DNA from 3 places in the Neobacillus pocheonensis genome. Region 3 is predicted to be linked to each of the others. Evidence: riboswitches for the same ligand, from Rfam matches in the RefSeq annotation. Region 3 holds a riboswitch; each other region holds the start of a gene.

Region 1 (5,910 bases), on a different contig from region 3:
GGGGTGACGTACAATATAGGAAACCTTACTAGAAGTTTTTTGAACGTTTTCTTTCATAATCTGCCTGGTATGTTTATCAAGTAAGCTAAGCGCTCCCCCCGCGAGTGCACCAAGTAACATACCCTTCCAAAATTGATTTTTCTTCGTCATCTTAACCTTTCCTTCCTTATCTCTAATTATCAGTGAATCCTTTATTAATGAAAATAATACCAAAAATACTATCCATCATTTATTTTGCTTTATTCACGCTCCCTAAGCAAGTCCATCCGCTAACTTTATAGAAAGGTTTTGTATTGACATATACTTTTTAACATGAAAAGATGATATTAATATTTCGGAAAGGGTGACCGGAGTGAATTTATCTCAAAAATCTGTTGAGAATGTTGAATTTATGATCGAACAAATAAAGGAAAAGTTGAAAGTATTAAACCTAGGAGCAATTAAACCCTCACACTTTGATGAAGAAATGTACGAGGAATTAAAAGAAATTTATGAAATGGTACTACGAAAGAATTCGTTTAGTCCCAATGAAATGCAAGCTTTGGTTGAAGAATTAGGAAGTCTCCGCAAAAAATAAAAAACAGATCGCGATGATCTGTTTTTTATTTTTCCTGATCAGTTAATATTATAGGTCCGTCTTTGGTTATGGCAATCGTGTGCTCATATTGGGCTGAATATTTACCATCGATGGTCCGAGCTGTCCAGCCATTGTTATCCATCTTCGTTTGGTACCTGCCGACGTTTACCATCGGTTCAATTGTAAAAACCATTCCTTCCTTAATCCGGGGGCCTTTTCCCGGCAGACCGTAATGAGGAACATCAGGTTTTTCGTGGATTACCGTTCCAATACCATGTCCAATAAAGTCGCGAACAACCGAAAAACCTTCACTTTCAACGTATTTTTGAATGGCATGTCCTATATCCCCAATCCGATTGCCAGGAACTGCCTGCTCAATCCCTTTGTATAATGCTTCTTTAGTTACGTTTAATAAATGGTCTGTCTCCTTTGAAACCGGGCCAACTGCATAGGACCACGCCGAGTCTGCCAAGGCTCCATTGTAATTGACCACCATATCAATGGTAACAATATCTCCTTCTTTTAATGCGTCTTTCCTAGGAAACCCATGGCAAATTTCATCATTTATGCTTGCGCAAGTTGCAAATTCATATCCTTTATAACCCTTTTGCTCAGGGGTGGCATTATGTTTATTTAGAAATTGTTCGACGAATTGATCAATTTCCCAAGTTGTAATACCTGGCTTAATGAGTTTGGCGATTTCTTTATGACAGGCAGCCAGTATTTCTCCCGCCTTTTTCATAGCTTCAATTTCCCGTTGTGATTTAAGTACAATCATGTTGGGGTCCCCTTCCTTTTTGTTTAATTTTATGTATGTAAAGCAATATAGTTCATTAATGAAGCATACTTATGTAAAAATTATACTTTATGACTAAATTGGCAACACTATTAATATTAACTCTATCCATTTATTTTTTCAAAATTACTTTAGTACTATGAAAACTTTCTCAACGTTCAAAATATCGTCATAATCGTTCGTTCGTAATATGGTACTTTTCTATTCTTTTTGGTAGAATTAACGTATATATAATAATAATAGGTGTGTGAGGCTCAATGATTGGTGACCGCGTAAAAAAATTTCGCTTAGAAAAGAAAATGTCACTATCCGAACTTGCTGAGCAAGCGGGTGTCGCTAAATCTTATTTAAGTTCACTTGAAAGAAACCTACAAAAAAATCCTTCAATTCAGTTTCTTGAAAAGATTGCTTCTGTATTAAATCTTCCAGTCGAACATTTAATTCATGAACAAATTGATAAAACTGAGTTAGATAGTGAATGGATGAATATCGTTCAGGAAGCCATGAATTCCGGTGTATCAAAAGATCAATTCCGTGAGTTTCTAGAATTTAATAAGTGGCGAACTAACCAAAATAATAACCAATAGGGATTTTAGTTTTATTAAAAGAAAAAGCATTCTACAAAACATGACGTTTTTTGTAGAATGCTTTTTTGATACTAAATATGTACTCAGATGTTCTTGGTTATTAACTCATTTAGCTGATTTTGATTGAGGAACTCACGAACTTCATCTAATGATAATCCTAGCTCTTTTGCTTCAAAAATAAGTGCCAACCATTCCTCATCGATGACTTCCATTTTTCTTTCTGTAATCACCATCGTTTTCACCCCTAAAATACATGTCGTATTCCAGGTAGCCCGGCCATCCTAGAAAGCAAATGCTCACCTTAGACCCTCGGCTTTGCGTCCCTATTTTTCAATAGGTTTGCCCTTTTCTGTTTCGAATGAACCACTCTCATCACAGGCAATCCAACCATCACCCAACTTACCTAGGCCTAAATACTTAATCGTTATCGATATGTTCATTATATATAGTCCATTTATAACAGGGTGTTGGATTTTGTCATTTTATTCTAATTTTCTAACATTTTTTTTTTACAAATAATTCTATAATCCTACAAAAAACTTCCAGAATTCTTACATTTCTAGGTTCGATAATAGAAAAAGGGAAGAAATCAACGTCGAAATTTTCACCCTTTTCCAAATAAGCCTTACTTTTTTAATAAACTAACAGAAATTAATCCCGCTTTTTTATGCGCAAAACATTTGTCTAAATTGTGACAAATAACATATAATGTAAACAACATATAAATATGCTTAATATTATTAATATTCCAATAAATTTGGGTGGTGAAGTTCCATGACCTTTATTCATGTCTTAAACTTCTCAATTCCGATTGCCTTTATGGTATTTGCAGGGTTTATGCTTGACCGAATATGCAAACCTGCAAAAACAGAAGAAAAAGCTGGCGAAGAGTGAACTTGTATAACTCCCATCGCGCAGCTTTTTTTATTTTAGCTTATTTTGCATCTTTAACTCATAATTTTTAAAAATAGAGGAATTCGTCTTTACCCCTCGTTTGGACATTAACTGATTGAAACGAATTAGTTTCTCATTCAATTTTCTTTGTAGGTTTTCTCTTTCACTTATTTCATCTGTTTTTTTAATTAAATCCTCAATTGTCATTAATTCCTGCCGTAAATGACTTTCGTCCTGTGTATAACCTGCATTTTTCAACATTTTATAAGCCATCCGCAGCTCCTCAGGAATTCCCGATAAATCCTCTAACTGCATTGGCTTACCGAGCCCTGGAAGATTTTCGAACTCACCATCTTTATAGGCTTTTTTAATACGGTCTTCCGAGACAATATGAAACATATCCATGCTAACGCCTCCTTTTTACCATATATCTAAGTTAATTATATCAATTTTTAATTTAGATTTAAAAGCTGCGCCTTTTCGTACAAGTAATTATTTCTATTCTGTTGGGGAATGCTACATGCATAAACGAAAGGAGTGTTAAGTTTGGCTCGTGGAGAACATTTTAACCACAAAAGAAAACACCATCCCGGTGAGTTTCCTCAGAATAGCCTTGCGGAAAAGCATGGGAAGGAAGCCATTGGCGATGAAGAATTCATTGTAACTCAAGAAGCATTTAAAAATAGAATTGAGGAAGATGGCGACCGCGGAGATACAGCCCGCATACTGCCAAATCAGACAGAGTAAAAAGGCGTGAGCAATTCACGCCTTTTTTACCTTTAATATGTTTCCTTTAAGCTCCTAACCATCTGTGAAAATTCAATATCTTTAAGCCACTCGGATGCCTTTTCAATATCTTTAGAAAATACACGGTCCTGAGTAATCGCAGGCACTTGTTCACGACCTTTTTCAAAAAACATTTTTGTGTGTGTTGCCATTTTTTCGATACCGCGGAATTCTACTGCCTGCATCGCACAAATCAACTCAATCGCAAGAACCTTTCTTGTGTTTTGTATGATTTGATAAGCATGTCTAGAAGCGATGGTTCCCATGCTGACATGGTCTTCTTGATTCGCAGATGACGGAATTGAATCCACGCTAGCTGGATGGGCAAGAGTTTTATTTTCTGAAACAAGTGAAGCAGCTACGTATTGCATAATCATAGCACCTGACTGCAAGCCTGGTTCAGGACTTAAGAATGGCGGTAAATCATTTAATTGCGGATTGATTAATCGCTCGATCCTTCTTTCAGAAATATTGGCTAACTCCGCAACGGCAATTTTCATAAAGTCCATGGCAAAAGCAATCGGCTGGCCGTGGAAGTTTCCTCCTGAGATGACCTTTTCCCCATCATCGAAGATTAACGGATTGTCTGTAGCAGCATTCATTTCAATTTCTAATTTCTCTTTTACATAATCAAGAGCCTGCCATGATGCTCCGTGGACTTGTGGGATACAGCGAAGAGAATAAGCATCTTGGACTCTAAGCTCGCCTTGCATTGTCGTTAATAAACTATCACTTAAATACTTGCGGATTCTTGCCGCCGTATCAATCTGTTGTTGATAACCTCTCGCCACATGTACTTCTTCGGCAAAAGCATCGATAATTCCATTTAATCCCTCAATTGTCATGGAAGCAATAAGTTCGCTTTCGTGTGCCAACTGTTCTGCCTCTAAATAGCCGACAACTCCCATTGCCGTCATTGCTTGAGTACCGTTTATAAGTGCAAGCCCTTCCTTCGCTTCAAGTGTAACTGGAAGGATTTCTTCCTGTTGCAGTGCACAAAGGGCATCTATACGATTTCCCTTGTAAAAAACTTCGCCTTCCCCGATTAAAACTAAGGCAAGATGTGATAATGGCGCTAAATCGCCGCTCGCTCCAAGCGATCCTTGCTGTGGAATGACAGGGATAATATCTTTATTTACTAATTCAATTAGCTTTTCAATAACAAGTGGTCTGATTCCTGAAAAGCCCTTTAAAAGTGCATTAGCTCGAAGAAGAACCATTGCTTTTGCTACAACCTCAGGAAATGGTTCGCCGACACCGCAGGCATGTGAACGAATTAAGTTAAGCTGTAGATCCTGGACATGGTCTTTGTCAATTAATACATCACTAAACTTACCAAAGCCTGTTGTAATTCCATAAACAACCTTTGATTCTGCTACAATACGTTCCACTGCTTCTCTGCTCTTTGCAGCAGCTTCCATACTTTGTTCTGAAGCGCGGACCTTTTGCTTGCGAAATAAAACATCCTTCATTTGCTCTAACGTTAAACTATTACCAGTAAGTGTAATCATTTTTCTCTCTCCTCTAATACTTTAGTATAATAAAGAAAGAGGCTGGATTCCTTTTCAGATTAGATAAGGAGTCCAGCCTCTTTTATGAATATAACGGAATATTGAACGATTTTTTTGTGATGCCTCATAGGTTATCATTCCATTCAAATGGATTAAAAAACTATTGTATTGATAATTATTGTATGTGATGTAAACCCTTACTGTCAATAAAATTTTCTGAATTTTAGCACGATAACACTTTAGCACGATAATAAATGAAAGGTAAAAAATTGATAAAAGGGCTATTCATAAAGATATTAAATCTTTGTGAATAGCCCCAATATTTGTGTGTTAATCCAATTTTAACCCTTTTAATGCTTCTGCCAATGCATTATTCAATGGTTCTTCATCTTTTTGTTGATTTTTCAAATACTTTTGTACAGTCCGTTTATCCACCTTGCCGCCGGTTTCTTTTTTGCGGCGAGCTTCAAAAGCAGATAGTTTTTCACGGTATCCACATTTACATGCAAAGATTTGTCCTTCGCCTTCACCGCGAAGCTCTAGTTTTTTATGGCATTGTGGGCAGCGTGCATTTGTGACTCGTGATACATTTTTACGATGACCGCATTCCCGATCTTGGCACACGAGCATCTTACCTTTTTTGCCATTCACTTCAAGCATTGGTTTTCCACAGTCCGGACAATTTTTTGTAGAAATATTGTCATGCTTGTATTTTTTATTACTTGTTTTAATTTCTGCAACGATTTCTTTTGTGTAGTT
Region 2 (5,910 bases), on a different contig from region 3:
CTCCGGCAAAATCTTCACTTCAATTTGTCCCTCCAGCGCTTCCAACAGTTGATTTCGCTGATTTTGAACAAAGATGAAGTCGTCTGGGCTAACACAAATCGAAATCATCGAGCGTTCATTGGAATAGTACAGGCTTTGTTTAATCATATGGATCAGCACATCCGGATTCGTTTCTAATTCCTTCTGAATAATTTTTGCCGCCATTTGAATCGAGAGGTCGATGACAAATGGTTCAGCTTCCTTGATAATTTCCTTCTTTTCTTTATAGGCTTTTTCTAAAATCTCTCCTGCTAATTGAATTTTCGAGGTATAGTCGTCCTCAGCCTGACGCATTCCGGTGTCGTACCCATCCTGAAAGCCCTGCTGCTTGATTTCATCCAGCCTGGCCATAACCTTTTCTTGTTCCGAATGCTTCCACATTTCCAGCTCGGCAGCCGCTTTTTCTTTTTCTCTTTGAATTTGCTCGTTCGCTTGCTTCAGCAATTCCGAAGCCTGCTGCTCCGCGTTTTGCAGCATTTCCTCCGCGGTTAGCCCCTGCTCGATCGAACGGCTCGAATCAACATCTATTCTCTTTTTAAAAATAAGCATTTTGGCTTCGATGATGGGAGGAATGGTGGTGGATTTGAAGATTTTAGACGACAACGGCTTCTCCACTCCTTCTTTCAATCATGATTGCCCCTTCTTCTTCCAGCTTGCGGACAATTCTGACGATGCGGCCTTGTGCTTCTTCCGCTTCCTTCAGCCTTACCGGTTTATCATACTTTCCTTGTTCCTCAAGCATCTCGGCCCTTCTTTTCGAGATGTTTCGATAAACGGCCTCTTTTAGGTCCTCACTGGCAATTTTCAAGGCCAAATACAGATCCTCACTATCGACGTCACGGAGGATTCTTTGAATGGAATGGTTATCCAATAAAGCAATATCTTCAAAGATAAACATCTTTCCTTTAATTTCCTCTGCCAGATTTGGGCTCTCTGCCGATAACGATTCTAAAATATGTTTTTCTGTCCCGCGATCAACGCCGGTTAAAATATTGACAATATTATCGATACCATTGTTAACCGTATAATCCTGCGAAGAGGTTGTCGCCAGCTTTTCCTGGAGCACTTCTTCTACCTGCCGGACCACTTCCGGGGAGACGGTATCCATTAAGGCAATTTTTTTGGCAATCTCTGTCTGCTTTTCCGCTGGGAAGGAAGATAGGATGGCCGAAGCTTTCGTTGAATCTAAATAGGATAAAACAAGGGCAATTGTCTGCGAATTTTCATATTGCAGCAGATTCAAAATCTGCACCGGTTCTGCCCGATGGGCAAAATAAAAAGGTTTCTTTAGATTTTTTTCGGAAGAGCGGTGCAGCATTTCCTTTGCTTTCTCTTCACCAAAGGAGAGGGCTAATAAATCCTTGGCGAAATGTTCTCCCCCTTTGGAGACTACATTTCGTTCCGACGCCATTTTGTAAAATTCATTCAAGACATCTTCCTTCACCTTAGGGTCAATCCATTGAAGATTGGCAATTTCCTTCGTTAATAATTCCACTTCCTCTTCCCTAAGATGCTTATAAATCGTAGAAGAGCCTTCTTTTCCGAGCGAGACTAATAGAATCGCCACCTTTTGAAGTCCTGTTAGCCTGCGCATCTTATCCCTCCTTTTCTTCTTTTAACCAGTAGCGCAAAAGCTCCACGAATTCCTCTGTATTTTTACCTGCCAATTGGTTAATTTCTTTTTGGACCGTTTCCTTTTCCGCTATGTCTACTTCAAACTCATTGAGTTTTTTGGCCTCCAAAAACTCGGAAATCGGTTCAAGGTCTTGATCTTTTCTTCGACTGATTAATCGTACTGCGACAATCCCAGCGATGATTAGTGCTAAGGCAGCTGCTCCGATTAAAATATAATTCAGATACGATTCTTTTTCGGGATCTTTGGCTGGTGCAGCCTCCAAATTGGTTTTTTCGGAAAATTCTCTCGGGAAGACGGTAATTCGGTTGCTGATATCCGCATCGGTTTTCGTATTATCCGAATCAATGGCCGTACGGACGACATTGGCAATAATATTGCGGATGTTATCCTGGGTTTCTGGTGTCAGTGAGTTCCGATTTTTCGGATTTGGCGGTTCGACACCAACATTGATGGTTAAATCTTCGATGGTATAAGGACTTTGAATAATCTCTTTCGTAATCCGATTCACTTCATAATTGATTCTTTCTTCTGTTTCCTTGTAGTCATTGTTTCCGGAGGAATCGCTTGAGGCATAGGCTGGAACATCTCCCTCAGCTGTTCCTGCAGTTCCTCCTGCTGCCGGTGTTCCCTTTCCGGTGTATACTTTACTAATCTTTTCAACACTTACCGCGATGCCTTCATTTTTATCCTTGTCCGCAGGCTCCACTAAGCTTTGCTCTGTTTTCACCTTATCAAAATTCAGCTTCGCAAAGGTTTGGACGTACACCTTGTCCTGTCCAAGCATCGTCCCCAGCATCTGTTGAATGCTGCGCTGAATGTCGGCCTCTACCTTTTGCTTAATCGTTCGTTGTTTATCGTAGGAACCAACATCGTCCGTTTCACCTGCGTCCGCCAATGTCAATAACTGCCCTGATTGGTCGGTTATCACAATGTTTTCTTTTGGCAGATTCGGGATACTTCTGGAAGCTAAAAAGTAGAGTGCTTTAATTTGCCCCTGTTCAAGCTCCGTCCCGGGCTCCAAGTCCACAATAATGGAGGCACTAGCTTTATCTTCCTTTTCGGGTCTGATAAAGACGCTCTCCTTTGGCATGGTAATCATAACTTCAGCGCTTTTGACTCCGCTAATCTTTGTCATCAAATTTGCCAATTGCTTTTGAATCGTTTCCCGCTCAATGACATCCAATTCCTGCTCGGTCACCCCAAATTTTAAATCCTTCGTCTGATCTGAAAAGCTGATGGGACCGCTTTTAGGAAGACCTTCAGAAGCCAAATTCACAATGAGATCCGGCGCCGATTCCTTGGGAACAAGGATTTGCGTGCCATTGCTGGCGATTTTGTAATCGGTGAACCCTTGTTTTTCCATAGCGGCTTTGATGTCGCCGATTTCTTTTTGACTTAAACTATTGCTATAAAGGGGTACATAATTCGTTCTGAATAAAAAGAATAGGGCAAAACTGATAATAGCAATAAAGAAGATAAAACTGCCAAGATATAAGGTTTTGCTTTTTGGGCTAGTATTTTTCCAAAACTGCGATATTTTTTCCGTAAAGCCTACGATCTTTTGTTTCATAGGATCTCCTCATTAAACTTGCATTCTCATAATTTCCTGATAGGATTCAACCACTTTATCCCTTACCTGGGTGGTAAGTTGCAGTGCAATTTGTGCTTTTTGTGCTGCAATGGTGACATCATGAATATTTTTTATTTCACCGGTTGCGATTTTTTCGGACATTTTTTCTGCGTTGACAATCGTTTCGTTGGCGCTTTGCAATGCTTCCCCTAGAGCTGAAGAGAAGGAAGTTTTTGGGTGTGAAACAACATCAACATTACGGTTTGTTTGTAAAAACGAGGATGCGGATGGAATGAACTGTTCAATTTTCATCTTTTAAACTCCTTATTTACCAATATCTAAAGCTTTTAAAGACATGGTTTTTCCAACATTGAAGGCCGTTACATTTGCTTCATAGGCCCTGGAGGCACTCATAAGATCGACCATTTCTTTGGTGATATCGACGTTTGGCATCATGACGTACCCTTCTTTATTTGCATCTGGATTGGTCGGGTCGTAAACGGGCTGAAACGGGGTCTTATCCTCCACAATCCCAGTTACTTTGACACCATTTGCACTCATTTCATTGTTTAAATAGGAACTAAATGGCGCTGTTCCATTTGGTTCGACCTCAACCATCTTTCTTCGATAAGGGATCCATTCCCCATTCACCAATTTCCCTCTAGTTGTGGTGGCATTGGCGATATTGGAAGAAATAATATCCATTTTCAGACGTTCCGCTGTTAAGGCGGAAGAACTGATATTTAATGGCTGGAACATGGACATGGCTAATCACCTACCTTGACCTTATGGCTGTTTTTAATAGATTGAATTCTTCACCTATCTGATACGTTAACGTTTGGTACCAAATGGAGTTTTTGGTTAAGTCAGTCATTTCCTGATCGACGTCAACTCCATTCCCACTATTTTGCATCATCACTGGTTGCTCGGTAACATAAGCTTGAGTGAGTGAACCCCCAATTGGGATATGCTTGGAACTTGTCCGTTTCCCGATAAAATTGGAGTTTGTAAGTTCCCCCTTTAACATTTCCTCAAAAACTACTTTTTGTGGCTTGTAATTAGGAGTACTAACATTTGCTAGATTGTTTGAAATGGTATTGTGTCTTAACACAGAAGCATCTAAAGCTTTTTGAAGGATTGAAATGTTTTGAAGCATAAGTAACCTCCTAAAGATATCGGAAAATATTCCTAATCCGTTTAAAGGCAAAAAAATGCACTATTCCGAAGAATAGTGCATAGCAAGCTAAACTATAACTCTTCGGCAACTGGCTGGCATAATCTTGATAGATGTTAGCCCCTATAGCTTTGCGTCCCTGGATTTCCCCAGGTTTGCCATTATCGGATTGTAAATGTCGTTTTCTGGTATTATTGGTCGAATTTTCACCAATATTATTATATTACAATGTACTAATAAATATTACAATGATAAAAAACAAAAAAAGACCTACTTATGATTAAGCAGGCCTTACCATTTTCATTACCTCTATCCAAGTACCTAGCAATTCTGTCAGCATTTCCTGGATTTCATGCAAAATTACAGCGTCTTTTTTCACATTCGCTTCAATTAATCTTCGTTTCATATAGTCATATAGTAGGACGAGTGATTGTGAAATTTCTATGTCCATATTGAGAGTCACCATTAATTCTGTGATAATATTCTGTGCTTTAATAATCCGGTTATGGACTCGTTGCCAATCGTTTTTTTCGATTGCTAGTTTTGCCTGCTCAATAAATTTTATTGCCCCTTTAAATAAAAGCAGGGTCAACTCTTCCCCCTTTGCATATAAAACTTGATTATTTTCATATGCCTGGTAGGCTGTGTTAAGTGACATAATCTTCACACCTTTCCATTATTTTCTTTTATCATAAAATAAGCCTGTGAAAACAGCAGCCGGCTCCCCGTAATGCTGTTTGATGTTTTTTTCTTTTTTTAACGAGTAAATGTTTGCTAGAATCTTTTGCTTTTGTGCGTTTAGTTTATCCTGAAGCGCTTTTTCCATTGGAAAGATGCTCTGCAGTAGTTCCTTCAATGCCGGGTTGATGAGAATCTGCCCGGCGCTTCGATCGAGTTGGTTTATTTCTTCGATGCAATTTTGGCGTTCATTCATTAGTGCTTGGATGGGTTCAGGTGCTTCGTCATTGATTTCGTTAAGTAATTGCCTGGTTAGCTGGTAATAGGTTTTAAGTAATGCCAATTTTTGTTGATACAAGATTACATTCCACCGCCCATTTGCTGCATTAACCAGCTGCTTTGTGAGTTTGATTTTTGGATGGCTTGTTCCATCGCCGTAAACTGCTTCCAATAGTAATCTTCTTTTCGCTGCAATCGCTTCTCCCAGGAATCGACTTGATTATCAAGCTGGCTTAGTGATTTCGTAAGGTAAGCGTCATTCGAATAACCCGCCGTTTTGGTGATTTCCTTCATCGTTTCATTGATTTGGTCGTACAATCTCCAGCCAATGCCGCTATTGTTAAATTCATCAGGCTGATTGGCCTCGTTGTTGTCGGCCTTGCCTGTATCGTATTTTTTTGAAAATAAGAGGGAAACTTCCTTCCCATTATTTTCAATCGCTTCTCTTAATTTTTTTTCATCCAGGACCAGCTTACCGTTATCTTTATAATTGGAGCTTGTGGTGATGCCAATCTCGGCCAGCGAATCAAATTG
Region 3 (5,910 bases):
TTGTTTGTAACAAAATCCAAAACTACCTTCATTTTCCGTTGATGTGCTTCTTTTACAAGCTTTTGAAATGTTTTTAACGTCCCAAAATGCTCGTCCACTTTATAAAAATCATTTACCCAATAGCCATGGTACCCATTTTTGGTATTGTCGATGATGGGAGAAATTCGGATGGCCGTAAAGCCCATATCCTGTATGTAGTCTAATTTATCTATAATTCCTTGTATATCCCCCCCGTTATAGGCCAGCGGATCCTTAGAATTTACGTCTAAATCATTTTGGGTATCCCCGTCATTAAAACGGTCAATCACAATGGAGTAAACCGATTCGTCCTGCCATAAGCGGTTTTCTTTTTGTACCTTTGCGTGAACAGGAATAGAGGAAAATAATAATATTGAGATTAATAATAGAGTAATTCGTTTCATAAATAGTGTCCCTCCTCAAAAAAAAGCGGGGGAAAGGTCCCCCACCCCACACACTTATTTTAAACGAATACAGTCCTTATTCCAAATTTAAATCTATTATTTGCTGATTTAATTAACTATATTGATATTGTAATCCTTAAACCATGTGTGCAACTGTACGAGGTAAGCCAATAATTGAGGTCCTGTCATCAATTGGCCAAACCATGGCTCTTGAAATGATTTTCCTCCCGTCTCCACAATCTTTTCCAATTGTTCTTTACTAAAGAATTCATGCAATGCGGAGGAATTATCTTGTAAAACGGTTTGAAGTATTCGTTGAATAGCCATTGTATACTCCGGATTATGTGTTTTAGGGTATGGACTTTTTTTCCGGTAAAGCACTTCCTCAGGTAAAATACCTTCAAATGCCTTTCTAAGCAAACCTTTTTCTCTTCCCCGATACATTTTCATTTCCCAAGGGATATTCCAAACATATTCGACTACCCGATGGTCCGCAAATGGTACTCTGACTTCTAGACTTGCCCCCATACTCATTCTGTCTTTCCTGTCGAGCAAGGTGGTCATAAACCAAGTCATATTTATATAAAATAATTCCCGGCGCTTTGCTTCTTCTAAGCTTTCTCCTTCTAATTTAGGGGTCTCCGCTATCGCCTTTCGATATTGCTCCTGGCAATACTCATTCAATTGTAATCTTTTCAACCAATGAGGTTTCAATAAATTTTCCCGTTCATTCACAGACCTCATCCATGGAAAACCAGGCCGTTCCAAATCCTGTTTCCGATGGAACCATGGGTATCCTCCAAATATTTCATCAGCGCACTCTCCTGATAAGCCGACAACAAAATCCTTTTTGATTTCCTTACAAAACCAAAGCAGTGAGGAATCGATGTCTGCCATCCCAGGTAAATCTCTCACGTGTACCGCTTCGATTAAATCATGGACTAATTGTTGCTGTGAAATTATCTTGTTATGGTGCTTTGTATGAAAATTGTCTGTAATCATTTGAATGAATTTACCATCAGCATCCGGTTGAAACTCATTCGATGAAAAATATTGGTCATTCCCTTCATAGTCAATGGAATAAGTATGGAGCTTCCCTTTATTTTGATCTGTAAAACCTTTAGCAGCAATGGCAGTGATAATACTTGAATCTAAACCGCCTGATAAAAAGGTACATAAAGGAACATCGGATACCAGTTGTCTAGTAACAGCATCACTTACTAAAAAACGAACCTTTTCAGCCGTTTCCTCAGTATTATCCTTATGTTCTTCGCTTTTTACATTCCAATACCGCCAGATCTTTAATCCCTTTTTGGAAAAAGTTAATGCATGGGCCGGTCTAAGCTCTTTAATACCTTTAAACACACCTGACCCTGGGGACCTTGATGGACCCGCTCCAAAAATCTCAGCTAGCCCCTCATGGGTAATCTCCGTTTTCATTTCTGGATGGGCCAGGATTGCCTTTATTTCCGAAGCAAATAAAATCCCTTTATGATGTTCAGTGAAAAATAACGGTTTTACCCCTAATCGGTCTCGTCCAATAAAGAGTTTTTCGTTTTTACTATCCCAGATTGCAAAGGCATAGATCCCATTTAAATGATTTACACATTCTTCCGCCCATTCTATATAGGCAGTTAACAGGACTTCAGTATCAGAATGACCTTTAAAGGAATATCCTTTAGTAAGGAGAATTTTGCGGATGTCTTCAGTGTTATATAATTCCCCATTGTAACAAATGGTGTATTTTGAGCTTTCCTTTTGTTTGGACATTGGCTGTCTTCCCCCTTCAGGGTCGACAACAATTAGTCGTTTGTGTCCAAAGCCGACATGTGTTTCAGTCCAAATGTTCGTTTCATCAGGGCCTCTTTTTGCCAAGGTTTTGGTCATTTTTTCAAGTATATCGGTTTCATTTCTTACATTTTTATCAAAATTAATCCATCCAGTAATTCCACACATGTACGGATCTCCTTTCTGTATTCGAACAACTGTCCATCGAATTCATGGTTTATTGTATTCAGCCCATTATTTTTGGTTAATTGTCCATAATGAGAAATGCATAATTTGGTATACCAAATTGCATTTCAATTTTTATACTTAATTAAAAAAAATAAGCTTGTTATAAAATTTCAGGAAGATGTCTAAAAAGGAAGATGAAAGCATCTCGTGCGGAGGTTAAAAATGAATCGACAACAAAGATTGAATCTATATGATATTCAACAAAGAGCCTATACCGAAGGGACCGTCGAACAAATAAATGATCAATGGATTTTTTTTGATGAGGAGACAGAAGAAGCTGCCATGCTGGAGGATTATCTGCAGCAGGAAATTGAAGTTTTCCGTTTGAATCGTTGGAAAAAAGGAATATTGTATGAATCAGGAAAAATTCGGATTGGGAAAGAATCGACGATGCTTCGTGATCATGATTTGGTTAGAATTAGAAAACATCTAGTCTACTCGCTTGAAAGACTGTTGGACGGAATAAATGATGACGCCTTTTTCCAATTTGTGACTACATTAAATTCTTTAAATTTTTCCATTTACGATTGTATTTATTGCTACAACCATCTCTCCTTCTTATCAGATGAACACCGAAAAGATGGCGTAAATTTTATAGTTTTCGACAATCAAGAGCTAATTTGCAATGTTCAACATCATTTTTGCTATTACGAAAAGGTCAATGACCGCTTTGAATTCACCTTAAATACGGGCAAACGTCTAATAATTGAAAAAATGATTTCATAAGAAAAAGGTGTGGGAATCCACACCTTTTTCTTATCTATTAAGGATGTAAAAACGACATTGGCAATCGCACAAAACCTAAATATAAAACAAGCAGCCAAGCAACCACAAATTGAATCCAAAATACAGAAGTATTTCTATTATTAACAACCCGGCTAAGAATCATTTCAAATAAGCCAATAATCCATAGTCCCACAATTGCTTTTAAAATGTACCAAACATCAATTCTGTAAACCATAAACAGAAGACCCACGCCTGACGCTATAATAAGCAGGTATAGGACACGTAAAATCATTTGTAAAATCTTTACACCTTTTGCTTTTCCACTCTTATGTAAAGACAGAGCCACGAAAAATAATATTAGAGCTAAAACCCATGCAGTAATATGGCCGTGTATCAATTAAAATGCCTCCTCAAATGTATGTAGTTTCCTTTAATTCGAAACTATCATAACATATGAAGCTAAAAAAGACGAAAAAAGACATTCAAAAATACATATTTATTATGGAATTGTTACTAATTCATTGCTTAAATCTTTTTTGGATATTTTGTGATGGTAATCATCGGTCCGTTTGATGCTAGTGGTGGAATGATGGCGATAATACGTGCATCAACCGACGGCCTGATATCGACGACCGGTGAATTTTCGTCAATTCTTCTTCCGAAAGTAGAGATTATTTTTTTAATAATACTTATTAAATGTTCATTATCATTGAATTGAATTGATGTTAAAAGTATTTTACCTTTCTGTTCACAATACACTTCGTTTGGACCATTCACCAAAATTTCGGAAACATCCTTATCCAAAATGAGTGGATAAATAGGCCCAAACACATGAAAAGGCGTGATCATTTTAAGTTTTGGTGTTAATGATAGATTTTCACGGGAAGAAATCTCTTTTTTCATTCCCCCGCCTGTTTGATTACCACTTTCTTGAATGCTCTGTAATAGTCCCATTCAGTCGTCCTCCTCTTTCGGTAACTGGCTGGCATAGTACATTGGTACCGAAGCCCCTTTAGCTTTGCGTCACTGATTTTCACCAGTTTTGCCTTTATCGAGAATCAGTACTTTTATCCTTGACTGAACTCTTTAATCCTATCATAGGATGTTTTACTCCTATCGAAAATCCTACTATTTTATCATTTTAATCTTTAAACAATAGTTCATTGGACCTATTTCTGTCTGCACCTGTTCATTTTTCTGCCCTTAACTTTATTTGGGCGAATGAATCACATTAAAAGCGCCCAATCATAGAATGTAAAAGATAAACATGAAAAAGGGTGTTGAATATGCCAGCAATTGTTGGAGTTGCACAGGTGATAACGCTTGGAAGCAGTTCTGTTTTCCATATTGGCGACGTCTATAAGATAATGCCACTCTCGACAGCCAAAACCTTTTCCGGAGCAGGATCTTTTAATACCGGAGAAAGTTTACATCTTAATAACAACGTAAGTTCGACTAACACGGCTGATTCTGATGTATACGATCAAGGAATTGCACTCAATGCTTAATGAATGGGTGGTCTACAATGAATTATTATATACAGCAGTCCATTCACATTAATTTTATAAAAATTAGCGGTATAACAAATTCCTCTGTCTTCCAAATTGGCAGTGCAGGAATAATTAAACCAGTTGCACATCTTTATAATACTGGTGGTTTTACAGGGCCTGCACCCACTGCAAAAAAAGTTGGACAGCTGCCACCAACCTCAGTGAGTGCACCAGCTGTCCCCTTACAGGCGCCGGTACGGATGACTGAAAAATAGTGAGGTGATTGAATGTATCAAGATTTTTACAAATACCTTCAATGGTTCCAGATGACTCTCCAAGCGCAAGAGCAAAGAATTGCTGCATTGGAGTCCGTCATCCAAAAAATGAGGGAAGAGATGAAACAATTAAGCGAAAAGAGGGCCATACACGTCGACAAAATTGAATACAAATTTGATCAATTGAAGGTTGAGACTCTTGAAGGAACGTTAAATATTGGCTTAAATCCATCAGATATGTCAGCAATCGAAGACTTTGCGGTACAAAATCAATCACTTACCACTCCTATTGCTCCAAAAGACCAAATGCAACGATCAATGAAAATAGAAGAGGCAATCTATAGATTTCTAGAAACTGATTTACCACTATTGGTCGAAAGTACCGAAAGGGAATTAGGTGTTCAACCAAATGAATCTTATTTATCGTTTATAAAACAAGACATTATCAAACAGCTCCCTAACAGGGTGGAATACCATCTAAATTCCAACAAAGCAAGAAACACTGCTTCTGAAAATGAAAATTTAGAGGAGTTCATTATTGAATCGTTAAAACAGGAAATACAAAATGGCGTCTATTTATTTTTTAAGAATCTGCCGGACAATGTGAAAGGAATGAATCAAAATGAACTTTGAGGTCTATAACAGAGAGCTTTGTGTAGGAAATATCCGAATCATCGGGGTCGCGAGTTCCTCCTTAGTCCTCGTGGGCGATACAGAAACAATCCAGCTTGCGTCCACATTTGATACCCCAGCGGAATCGTTAATCATTGGACCGTTTGTTCCGTTATCACCGGAAGGGAGATAATTATGTTTGAAAGGACTTCTTGTGTTGACAAAATAAACGTTGAGATTTTTTCTTTCGCCTCCATTTTTCAATTGGGCGATTCCTGTATTGTGAATGGATTATCCCGAGCTTTAGCTGTCCAAAGGGAAGCAGAAATTTTTTATGGAAATGAGGGAAATCTCTCCCCCTATCGCGTT

Evidence for each region. A riboswitch is a leader RNA that binds a small molecule or an ion and turns the genes downstream of it on or off. The one in region 3 is predicted to bind cyclic di-GMP.
Region 1: linked by a shared signal. The riboswitch ahead of ABES02_RS10060 (anti-repressor SinI family protein) and the one ahead of ABES02_RS27120 (hypothetical protein) in region 3 are both predicted to bind cyclic di-GMP.
Region 2: linked by a shared signal. The riboswitch ahead of flgB (flagellar basal body rod protein FlgB) and the one ahead of ABES02_RS27120 (hypothetical protein) in region 3 are both predicted to bind cyclic di-GMP.

What each region holds. Positions count from the first base shown of each region.
Region 1 covers NZ_JBCNAD010000019.1:87,138-93,047, forward strand. Annotated here, with positions in the region: gene ABES02_RS10040 (YtxH domain-containing protein) at 1-150, opposite strand, end outside; gene ABES02_RS10045 (DUF1128 domain-containing protein) at 353-577, shown strand; gene map (type I methionyl aminopeptidase) at 603-1,355, opposite strand; gene ABES02_RS10055 (helix-turn-helix domain-containing protein) at 1,631-1,960, shown strand; gene ABES02_RS10060 (anti-repressor SinI family protein) at 2,044-2,193, opposite strand; cyclic di-GMP riboswitch class I at 2,224-2,314, opposite strand; gene ABES02_RS10065 (DnaJ family domain-containing protein) at 2,885-3,259, opposite strand; gene ABES02_RS10070 (hypothetical protein) at 3,392-3,601, shown strand; gene hutH (histidine ammonia-lyase) at 3,634-5,151, opposite strand; gene ABES02_RS10080 (DNA topoisomerase III) at 5,482-5,910, opposite strand, start outside.
Region 2 covers NZ_JBCNAD010000001.1:54,549-60,458, forward strand. Annotated here, with positions in the region: gene ABES02_RS00305 (FliH/SctL family protein) at 1-666, opposite strand, end outside; gene fliG (flagellar motor switch protein FliG) at 632-1,633, opposite strand; gene fliF (flagellar basal-body MS-ring/collar protein FliF) at 1,635-3,245, opposite strand; gene fliE (flagellar hook-basal body complex protein FliE) at 3,258-3,557, opposite strand; gene flgC (flagellar basal body rod protein FlgC) at 3,570-4,004, opposite strand; gene flgB (flagellar basal body rod protein FlgB) at 4,021-4,401, opposite strand; cyclic di-GMP riboswitch class I at 4,503-4,589, opposite strand; gene fliS (flagellar export chaperone FliS) at 4,700-5,077, opposite strand; gene ABES02_RS00340 (hypothetical protein) at 5,096-5,455, opposite strand; gene fliD (flagellar filament capping protein FliD) at 5,458-5,910, opposite strand, start outside.
Region 3 covers NZ_JBCNAD010000066.1:1,129-7,038, forward strand. Annotated here, with positions in the region: gene ABES02_RS27100 (alpha-amylase family glycosyl hydrolase) at 1-422, opposite strand, end outside; gene asnB (asparagine synthase (glutamine-hydrolyzing)) at 531-2,378, opposite strand; gene ABES02_RS27110 (DUF2777 domain-containing protein) at 2,601-3,164, shown strand; gene ABES02_RS27115 (YisL family protein) at 3,202-3,561, opposite strand; gene ABES02_RS27120 (hypothetical protein) at 3,690-4,118, opposite strand; cyclic di-GMP riboswitch class I at 4,135-4,221, opposite strand; gene ABES02_RS27125 (spore germination protein) at 4,451-4,672, shown strand; gene ABES02_RS27130 (spore germination protein GerPB) at 4,690-4,929, shown strand; gene gerPC (spore germination protein GerPC) at 4,942-5,562, shown strand; gene ABES02_RS27140 (spore gernimation protein GerPD) at 5,552-5,734, shown strand; gene ABES02_RS27145 (spore germination protein GerPE) at 5,737-5,910, shown strand, end outside.